3 regions of the Mesorhizobium sp. M0139 genome follow, and region 1 is predicted to be linked to each of the others. Evidence: predicted binding sites of a transcription regulator. Region 1 holds the regulator's gene; each other region holds the start of a gene.
What was found. The regulator HrcA, encoded in region 1, represses chaperone genes, less so after heat shock. The targets are predictions, from matches to a motif close to GTTAGCACTCNCNNNNNGNGAGTGCTAAC.

Region 1 (3,276 bases):
TCAGCTCCGCGAACTGCCCTTCCGAGAACGGCTCGCCCTCGGCGGTGCCCTGGATCTCGACGATGCCGCCCTTGCCGGTCATGACGAAATTGGCGTCGGTGCCGGCAGATGAATCCTCGATGTAGTCGAGGTCGATGACCGGCTGGCCGTCATGGATGCCGCAGGAAATTGCCGCGACATGGTCTTTCAGCACCTTGGCAACGCTGGCCATCTGCCGCGCTTCCATCCAGCGCAGGCAATCGTAAAGCGCCACCCAGCCGCCGGTGATCGAGGCCGTGCGGGTGCCGCCATCGGCCTGGATGACGTCGCAGTCGACGGTGATCTGCTGTTCGCCCAGCGCCTGCAGGTCGACAACGGCGCGCAAGGAGCGGCCGATCAGCCGCTGGATTTCCAGCGTGCGGCCGCCTTGCTTGCCGGCCGAGGCTTCACGGCGCATGCGCTCGCCGGTCGAACGCGGCAGCATGCCGTATTCGGCCGTCACCCAGCCCTTGCCGGAATTGCGCATCCAGCCCGGCACCTTTTCCTCCAGGCTCGCCGTGCACAACACATGCGTGTCGCCGAATTTCACCAGGCACGAGCCTTCCGCGTGTTTGGAGACGCCGCGCTCGAAGGAGATGGCGCGCATTTCGTCGGCTTGGCGTTTAGAAGGGCGCATCGAGGCCTCTTTCTGTTCTTTTACGGTTGCGTCGGCGGCTTGTAGACGCATGCAGCCCATGGCGCAAAGGAAAAGGCCGGGCGATCTGGCACAGACGCCGGGTTGCGCGGGGGCGATGGAAGTCTATATCCTTGAGCCGGAGGTTTTTGGCTCGAATGACCAAGGCAGTCACCGAACCCAGTCTGCTGGCGCCCGCGCTGCAATCGCTCGACATGCGTTCGCGCGACATTTTCCGGCGCATCGTCGAATCCTATCTGAAGGACGGTGAGCCTGTGGGATCGCGCAGCCTGTCGCGCATCCTGCCGTCGTCGCTGTCGCCGGCGACCATCCGCAACGTGATGAGCGACCTCGAGCATCTCGGCCTGATCTATGCCCCGCACATCTCGGCCGGGCGCCTGCCGACCCAGACCGGCCTGCGCTTCTTCGTCGATGCCTTCATGGAGCTTGGCGATCTTTCCGACGAGGAACGCCGGGTCATCGAGGCGCAGGTGCGCGCCTCCGGCTCGGGCGCGACGCTGGAACACATGCTGACCGAGGCCAGCCAGATGCTGTCGGGCATGTCGCGCGGCGCCGGCCTGGTGCTCGCCACCAAGAACGAGGTGGCGCTGAAGCACATCGAGTTCATCCAGCTCGAGCCGACCAAGGCGCTGGCGGTGATGGTGTCGCAGAATGGCGATGTCGAGAACCGCGTCGTCGACCTGCCGGCCGGCATCACCGTCTCGCAGCTGCACGAGGCCTCCAACTTCCTCAACTCCCATATCAGGGGCCGCACGCTCGCCGAGGCGCGCATCGAGATCGCCCGCATCAAGGACGAGACCAGGGCAGCGCTGGACACGCTGTCGCAGGATCTGGTCGAGAAAGGCCTGGCGGTGTGGGCCGGCGCCGATAGCGGCCTGCCGGCGCGCCTTATCGTGCGAGGCCGCGCCAATTTGCTCGAAAACGTCACCGCCCAGGCCGATATCGAATTGCTGCGCCACCTGTTCGAGGATCTGGAGACGCAGGACGGGCTGATCCAGCTGCTCGACCTCGCCGAGGACGGCCCCGGCGTGCGGATCTTCATCGGCTCGGAAAACAAGCTGTTCTCGCTCTCCGGCTCGTCGCTGGTCGTGGCGCCTTACCGCGACAAGGACGCCCGCGTCGTCGGCGCGCTCGGCGTCATCGGCCCGACCAGGCTGAATTATGCCCGCATCGTGCCGATGGTCGACTACACGGCCCAATTGATTACCCGGATGTTAAGATAATTCCGAAGCCGGGATCACCGTAAAGGAGGGCGCAGAATGGCGCTTGAATCGTTCAAGGCCCAGATCAGCATGCTGCTCGAAGAAATGGTCAACCAGCCGGAGGACGAGCACGAAATCCAGGAGCAGCTGCGCGAAAAACTGCGCGAAATGCGCGCCATGGGCTTGCCGCTGCCGGAAGATCTCGTCGCATTGGAAAAGCGTCTCGACGACGATCTGGACGTCGAAGAGGAAAGTTGAGCGGTTCTCTCGTCGAATCTGCGCGCGCGCACGCTTCTCTTTTGCGGCGGCTGCACAATATCTCCCTTGTGCATGACGCGCCGACCGGCGCGAGTTCGAGGAGAACAGCATGATCCGGATTGCCGGCTTGGCAGGCCTTGCCCTGCTTCTGGCCACCAGCACCTTCGCCCAGGAGGCCGATCAACCGCTGCTGACCGGCAAGGACGCTTTCGGCGACTGGAAGGCCGACAAGCCAGGTGTGCGCCGGCTGATCAAGCCGGATGATCTGCAAAAGCCCAACATGACCGAATCCGCCTCCAACAGCGCCGGCCTTGGCGATCGGCCCGAGGGCGCGAAGCCCGTCCTGCTGCCTGGGTTTTCGGCCGAACTGGTTGCTTCCGGCATTTCCAATCCGCGGGTCGTGCGCGTGGCGCCGAACGGCGACCTGTTCGTCGCCGACAGCGACGCCAACCAGATCCGCGTCTATCGGCTGGCCAAGGGTAGCGCGAAGCCGGCCGAAGAGGGCATTTTTGCCGACAATCTCAACCAGCCCTATGGCATCGCCTTCTACCCGCCTGGCGACAAGCCGCAATGGGTCTACGTCGCCAACAACGACAGCGTGGTCCGCTACGCCTATCGCGACGGCGACCTTAAAGCCTCTGGCGAACCGGAGACGATTGTCTCCGACATCCCTACCGGCGGCCACTGGACCCGCGATATCTCCTTCTCGCCGGACGGGAAGACGCTGTATCTCTCGGTCGGCTCCGGTTCTAACGTCGCGGAGGGCATGGGGAAGGCACCGAATAGCGGCCTTGACGCCTGGGCAAAATCACAGCCACTCGGCGCCACCTGGGGTTCCGAGGATGGCCGTGCCGACGTGCTGGCCTTCGGCCCCGACGGCAAGAATGGCCGCATCCTCGCTACCGGCCTGCGCAATTGTTCGGGCATGACCGTGCAACCGGCCACCGGCGCGCTGTGGTGTGTCGTCAACGAGCGCGACGGTCTCGGCGACGATGTGCCGTTCGAATATGCCACCTCAGTCAAGGACGGCGCCTTCTATGGCTGGCCCTGGTATTATATCGGCGCCAACGAGGACCCGCGTCACGAGGGCGCGCGCCCAGACCTCGCCGGCTCGGTCGCCGTGCCCGACGTGCTGATGCAGGC
Region 2 (3,276 bases), on a different contig from region 1:
GGTTCTGGCCGAATTGAAGAAGATCACTGAGGCCTCCGGCTCGCTGCTGATCGCCGACGAGGTGATGACCGGCTGGGGACGCACCGGAACCATGTTCGCCTGCGAGCAGGCATCGATTTCTCCAGATATCCTGTGCACCTCCAAAGGCTTGACCGGCGGCACCATCCCGCTGGCCGTAACGCTTGTCACCGATGCCATCTTCCGGGCGCACTATTCCGAGGACCGGAAGAAGACGTTTTTCCATTCGAGCTCCTACACCGCCAATCCGATTGCCTGTGCGGCAGCACTCGCCAATGTCGAGATCTGGCGCGACGAGCCAGTGGCCGGGCGGATCACGGCCTTGAGCGTGATGCAGGCCGTCGGGCTGCAACGCTTTCGGGACAATCCATATTTTGCCGACTGTCGAGCCACGGGAACGATCGCGGCGCTCGACCTGCGAACCGGTTCAGCAGGTTATCTCGCCGAGATTGGTCCGAAGCTGCGCGCTTTCTTCCTCGAGCGCGGCCTACTTGTGCGCCCGCTCGGCAATGTCCTCTACCTTCTGCCACCCTATTGCATCGCAGGCGACGAGCTCGAACGACTATATGACGCCATCGAGGAGGCCGGGGAACGCTTCGGGTCAAGGCCATGAGCAAGTCGTCGCGCATTCTCGGACTTGGCCATCACGTGCCTGGGCGCAAGGTGGCCAATGCCGAGATCGAGAGCAATCTCGGCCTCGAGCCGGGCTGGATCGAAAGGCGTACCGGAATCCGTTCGCGCTTCTGGGCAACGGACGAAGACACGCTGTCGGGTCTTGCCACCCGGGCTGGCGACATGGCGCTGGTGAACGCCGGTATTGCGCGCCACGACATCGGTCTGCTGTTGCTTGCCACCTCGACGCCCGACCATCTTCTGCCGCCAAGCGCGCCGCTGGTCGCACACAAGCTTGGCCTTGGCCGCGCAGGCGCGGTCGATATGACCGGCGCCTGCGCCGGCTTCATCTATGCGCTCATGTTTGCGGACGGGTTCACCCGCCTGCATGGCAAACCAGCGCTGGTCATCGCCGCCAACATCCTCAGCCGCCGCATCAATCCAGCCGAGCGCGCGAGCTCAGTCTTGTTCGCCGATGCCGCCGGCGCCCTGGTGATCGGTCAGTGCGATGATGCTGATCGGGGCATTCTCGGTGCCTCGGTGGCTTCGGACGGCTCGCGCTACGGGCTGATCCAGATTCCCGCAGGAGGAAGCAACACGCCGTTCCATGGCGACCTCGACCTCGGGCAGACCCGGATGACGATGACCGACGGGCCCCAAGTGTTCGCAAAGGCCGTCGAGATGATGACCGATTGCTCGACAGCCGCGCTAGCCACTGCGGGAGTGCGGCCACACAATGTCGGCCGGTTTGTGCCGCATCAGGCCAATACTCGGATTTTCGGCGCGGTCGGAAGAAACCTCGGCATTGCGGACCAAGCAATTGTCAAGACGATTGCCGAATACGGCAACTCTTCGGCCGCGACGGTCCCGCTGTCGCTCTCGCTCGCCAACCAGATGAAGCCATTCCAGCCAGGAGAGAAAATCCTTCTGGCGGCGGCGGGTGCGGGTCTCAGCGGCGGCGCTCTCGTGGTTGGAATCTAGCCGGCCGGCTCACGCGCGCAGGATTGGTCATGAACGGCAATAGGAGCAACAGAACCAATGCCAAAAAATGGCCTTCTGAAGCTCGACATGACCAAGCTGACGCAGCACGACTCGTGCGAGCCTCTGGATGAGTTCAAATGCAACACCCGTTGCACCAATCGTACCATCTGAATAAAGCTCAATTACAAAGGGTGAGCCGCCCCATATATGTCGGATACCCGACATTGTTCACATAAAAGGCTCGATGCTTACACGCTCTTTGCTGCCTGCTCTTTGCTGTCTTCTCTTTTCTCTTTGCTCTTTGCTCTTCCGTCTTGACTAGCAGGAGCCTGCGGCTTATCTCATTGCCGCGTTAGCACTCGCTTCGGCTGAGTGCTAGGCATGCTCCGGCAACGGAGCACCGTTCAACATCCGCACCAAGGAAATCCAAAAATGGCAAAGTCGAATTTCCGGCCGCTGCATGACCGCGTGGTCGTACGCCGGGTCGAATCCGAATCCAAGACCGCCGGCGGGATCATCATCCCGGATACGGCGAAGGAAAAGCCGCAGGAAGGCGAGATCATCGCCGTCGGCTCCGGCGCTCGCGACGAAGCCGGCAAGCTGGTCCCGCTGGACGTCAAGGCCGGCGATCGCATCCTGTTCGGCAAGTGGTCGGGCACCGAAGTCAAGCTCAATGGCGAAGACCTTCTGATCATGAAGGAATCCGACATTATGGGCATCATCGGCTGATTATCGGCCTCACCGTCAACTGAATTTCGGGCTTGATCGCAAGCCCCTGCCAGGAGCTAAAAAATGGCTGCCAAAGACGTAAAATTCTCCCGCGACGCCCGCGAGCGCATGCTTCACGGCATCAACATCCTCGCCGACGCGGTGAAGGTGACCCTCGGTCCCAAGGGCCGCAACGTCGTCATCGACAAGTCGTTCGGCGCACCGCGCATCACCAAGGACGGCGTCACCGTCGCCAAGGAAATCGAACTTTCCGACAAGTTCGAAAACATGGGCGCGCAGATGATCCGCGAAGTTGCTTCGAAGACCAACGACATCGCCGGTGATGGCACCACGACCGCGACCGTCCTGGCGCAGTCGATCGTCCAGGAAGGTAACAAGGCCGTTGCCGCCGGCATGAACCCGATGGACCTGAAGCGCGGCATCGACCTGGCCGTGACCGAAGTGGTCGCGGCTCTCGGCAACGCTGCCAAGAAGATCAAGACCTCCGAGGAAGTTGCCCAGGTCGGCACGATCGCCGGCAATGGCGACGAGTCGGTCGGCAAGATGATCGCCGAAGCGATGCAGAAGGTCGGCAATGAAGGCGTCATCACGGTTGAAGAAGCCAAGACCGCCGAGACCGAGCTGGAAGTCGTCGAAGGCATGCAGTTCGACCGCGGCTATCTCTCGCCCTACTTCGTCACCAACGCCGACAAGATGGTTGCCGAGCTCGAGGACGTCTACATCCTCCTGCACGAGAAGAAGCTGTCCAACCTCCAGGCCATGCTGCCGGTTCTCGAAGCCGTCGTGCAGACCTCCAAGCCGCTGCTCATCATCTCGGAAGACGTCGAAGGCGAGGCTCTGGCCACGCTGGTCGTCAACAAGCTGCGCGGTGGCCTGAAGATCGCCGCCGTCAAGGCGCCGGGCTTCGGTGATCGCCGCAAGGCCATGCTGGAAGAC
Region 3 (3,276 bases), on a different contig from region 1:
CGAACGGATTTTCGGTTGAGCTGCTCCTCGGGCGTCCCCCAATGATTGAGGTTGCTCTTGACGATGACCTGGCCGCTCCAGTTGGCACCCTCCTCGAGGATCGCACCGCTGATGCGGCGCTTGGAAATGTCGGTCGCACCAAGATTGAGACAAATCGGAAATCCGCGCGCGTAGTCGACATAGTCCGATGGCGTCACTGTCGCGTCGACATGCAGGACGGCAATATCGGCGTTATGACTTGCCGAGGGTCCACGCATGATCTGCACGGAGTGACCGCGCCGTTTCAGCTCCGCCAGGACGTCGAACAGCATGTAGGGGCTGTCCTGGCGCAGCAGGAGGCCCCGCCGGCTCTGGAAGCGGTCAAATTCATGCGTTATGACGGCAATGCGGGCCATGGCCTTTCCATGCATGAGGTAACTCGCAAGGCAACCAACAGCCTGGAAGGAAATATGTCCAGCCTTTCCCCAAACCGTTCCGCATGACTGAGCATTGGGACGCAATTCGCCGTCACTGGCGGCTTCTCGGGTCGCCGCTGTGTCCGCCCCCGGAAGCTGTCGCCGCCTATGAGCGCGAACTTAGCCTGCAATCGGTCGATGTGGTGCTGCTCGGGGTCACGCCGGAGCTTGCCGGCCTCGGAAGGACCATGCTCGCGATCGACGAGTCCACTGCCATGATATCGGGCATCTGGCCGGGCGATACCGCCTCACGCAAGGCGGTGATCGGCAACTGGCTGGAGTTGCCGCTGGGCGACGAAAGCGCCGGGGCGGTGATCGGCGACGGCTGCCTGTCGGCGCTGGACTCCTCGGTTGCACGGCAGGCGCTGCTTGCCGAGATCGCGCGTGTGCTGAAGTCCGGTGGGCGGGCTGCATTGCGCGCCTATGCAAGTCCTCAGGTACAGGATGATCTGCAGGAGGTCCGGGCGCTGACGCTTTCCGGTGGTGTCGCGACCTTCCACGAACTCAAATGGCGCATTGCCATGGCTTGTGCCGGCAGCGATCCCAACCGCGCCATTCCGGTGCGGGCGATCCTCGATGCCTTCGATGCGCTGTTTGCCGACCGGGAGGCCCTTGCCGCCACGACCGGATGGGAGATGCCGGTCATCGGCACCATCGATGTCTATGCGAATTCGCAGACTGTCTACAGTTTCGCCCCGGCGGCGACGCTGGTCGAAGAGGCGAGCCGGTTTTTTGACAGTGTCCGCCTCGCACCGACAGGGGCTTATGGGCTGGCGGAACGATGCCCGCTTCTGGTGCTTGAATCGCCGCGGCGGCGGTAGGGTCTGCCGTCGGATCGCGGCACGGCTCCAATTGGCACAATTGTGCTCACCGTTCGCCTTGACTCTCGAAAGCCACGCGCTTATTTCAGCGCGACGTTAGCACTCTCCCCAGGTGAGTGCTAACGCACATCCGGCACCGCCGGATCGAGGAACAGCTCTCACCGTTCTCATTCGAGGAAGAAAAAATGGCAAAGTCGAAGTTCCGCCCGCTTCATGACCGCGTGGTCGTACGCCGGGTCGAATCCGAATCCAAGACCGCCGGCGGGATCATCATCCCGGATACGGCAAAGGAAAAGCCGCAGGAAGGCGAGATCATCGCTGTCGGCTCCGGCGCTCGCGACGAAGCCGGCAAGCTGGTCCCGCTGGACGTCAAGGCTGGCGACCGCATCCTGTTCGGCAAGTGGTCGGGCACCGAAGTCAAGCTCAATGGCGAAGACCTTCTGATCATGAAGGAATCCGACATTATGGGCATCATCGGCTGATTATCGGCCTCACCGTCAACTAATTTCGGGCTTGATCGCAAGCCCCCTGCCAGGAGCTAAAAAATGGCTGCTAAAGACGTAAAATTCTCCCGCGACGCCCGCGAGCGCATGCTGCGCGGCGTCAACATCCTCGCCGACGCGGTGAAGGTCACGCTCGGCCCCAAGGGCCGCAACGTCGTCATCGACAAGTCGTTCGGCGCACCGCGCATCACCAAGGACGGCGTCACCGTCGCGAAGGAAATCGAGCTTGAAGACAAGTTCGAGAACATGGGCGCGCAGATGGTCCGCGAAGTTGCTTCGAAGACCAACGACATCGCCGGCGACGGCACCACGACCGCGACCGTCCTGGCGCAGTCGATCGTCCAGGAAGGCCACAAGGCGGTTGCCGCCGGCATGAACCCGATGGACCTGAAGCGCGGCATCGACCTGGCCGTGACCGAAGTCGTCGCGGCTCTCGGCAAGGCTGCCAAGAAGATCAAGACCTCCGAGGAAGTTGCCCAGGTCGGCACGATCTCGGCCAATGGCGACGAGTCGGTCGGCGCCATGATCGCCGAAGCGATGCAGAAGGTCGGCAATGAAGGCGTCATCACGGTTGAAGAAGCCAAGACCGCCGAGACCGAGCTGGAAGTCGTCGAAGGCATGCAGTTCGACCGCGGCTATCTCTCGCCGTACTTCGTCACCAACGCCGACAAGATGGTTGCCGAGCTCGAGGACGTCTACATCCTCCTGCACGAGAAGAAGCTCTCCAACCTCCAGGCCATGCTGCCGGTTCTCGAAGCCGTCGTGCAGACCTCCAAGCCGCTGCTCATCATCTCGGAAGACGTCGAAGGCGAGGCCCTGGCCACGCTGGTCGTCAACAAGCTGCGTGGCGGCCTGAAGATCGCCGCCGTCAAGGCGCCGGGCTTCGGTGATCGCCGCAAGGCCATGCTGGAAGACATCGCCATTCTCACCGGTGGCCAGGTCATCTCGGAAGACCTCGGCATCAAGCTCGAGAATGTCGGCCTCAACATGCTCGGCCGCGCCAAGAAGGTGTCGATCTCCAAGGAGAACACCACCATCGTCGACGGCGCAGGCAAGAAGGCCGAGATCCAGGGCCGCGTTGCCCAGATCAAGCAGCAGATCGAAGAGACCACGTCGGACTACGACAAGGAGAAGCTGCAGGAACGTCTGGCGAAGCTCGCCGGCGGCGTTGCGGTGATCCGTGTCGGCGGCGCGACGGAAGTCGAAGTCAAGGAAAAGAAGGACCGCGTCGATGACGCCCTCAACGCGACCCGCGCGGCCGTGGAAGAAGGCATCGTTGCAGGCGGCGGCGTCGCACTGCTGCGCGCTTCGGCCAACATCAAGGTCACCGGCGTCAATGCCGACCAGGCTGCCGGCATCAACATCGTTCGTCGTGCACTGCAGGCTCCGGCCCGTCAGATCGCTTCGAACGCAGGTGCTGAAGCTTCGATCGTTGCCGGCAAGATCCTCGACAACAAGGGCGCGACCTACGGCTACAACGCCCAGACCGGCGAGTAT

Region 2: a site for HrcA is predicted at 1,963-1,991, ahead of groES (co-chaperone GroES). Genes of this name have one in related genera too.
Region 3: a site for HrcA is predicted at 1,372-1,400, ahead of groES (co-chaperone GroES). Genes of this name have one in related genera too.

Annotation. Positions count from the first base shown of each region.
Region 1 covers NZ_JAMYTN010000016.1:227-3,502, forward strand. Annotated here, with positions in the region: gene rph (ribonuclease PH) at 1-655, opposite strand, end outside; gene hrcA (heat-inducible transcriptional repressor HrcA) at 811-1,896, shown strand; gene NKJ58_RS24680 (hypothetical protein) at 1,933-2,133, shown strand; gene NKJ58_RS24685 (PQQ-dependent sugar dehydrogenase) at 2,243-3,276, shown strand, end outside.
Region 2 covers NZ_JAMYTN010000010.1:265,903-269,178, forward strand. Annotated here, with positions in the region: gene NKJ58_RS19225 (adenosylmethionine--8-amino-7-oxononanoate transaminase) at 1-631, shown strand, start outside; gene bioZ (3-oxopimeloyl-[acyl-carrier-protein] synthase BioZ) at 628-1,611, shown strand; gene groES (co-chaperone GroES) at 2,044-2,340, shown strand; gene groL (chaperonin GroEL) at 2,404-3,276, shown strand, end outside.
Region 3 covers NZ_JAMYTN010000006.1:203,640-206,915, reverse strand. Annotated here, with positions in the region: gene NKJ58_RS12575 (hypothetical protein) at 1-395, opposite strand, end outside; gene NKJ58_RS12570 (class I SAM-dependent methyltransferase) at 479-1,276, shown strand; gene groES (co-chaperone GroES) at 1,462-1,758, shown strand; gene groL (chaperonin GroEL) at 1,822-3,276, shown strand, end outside.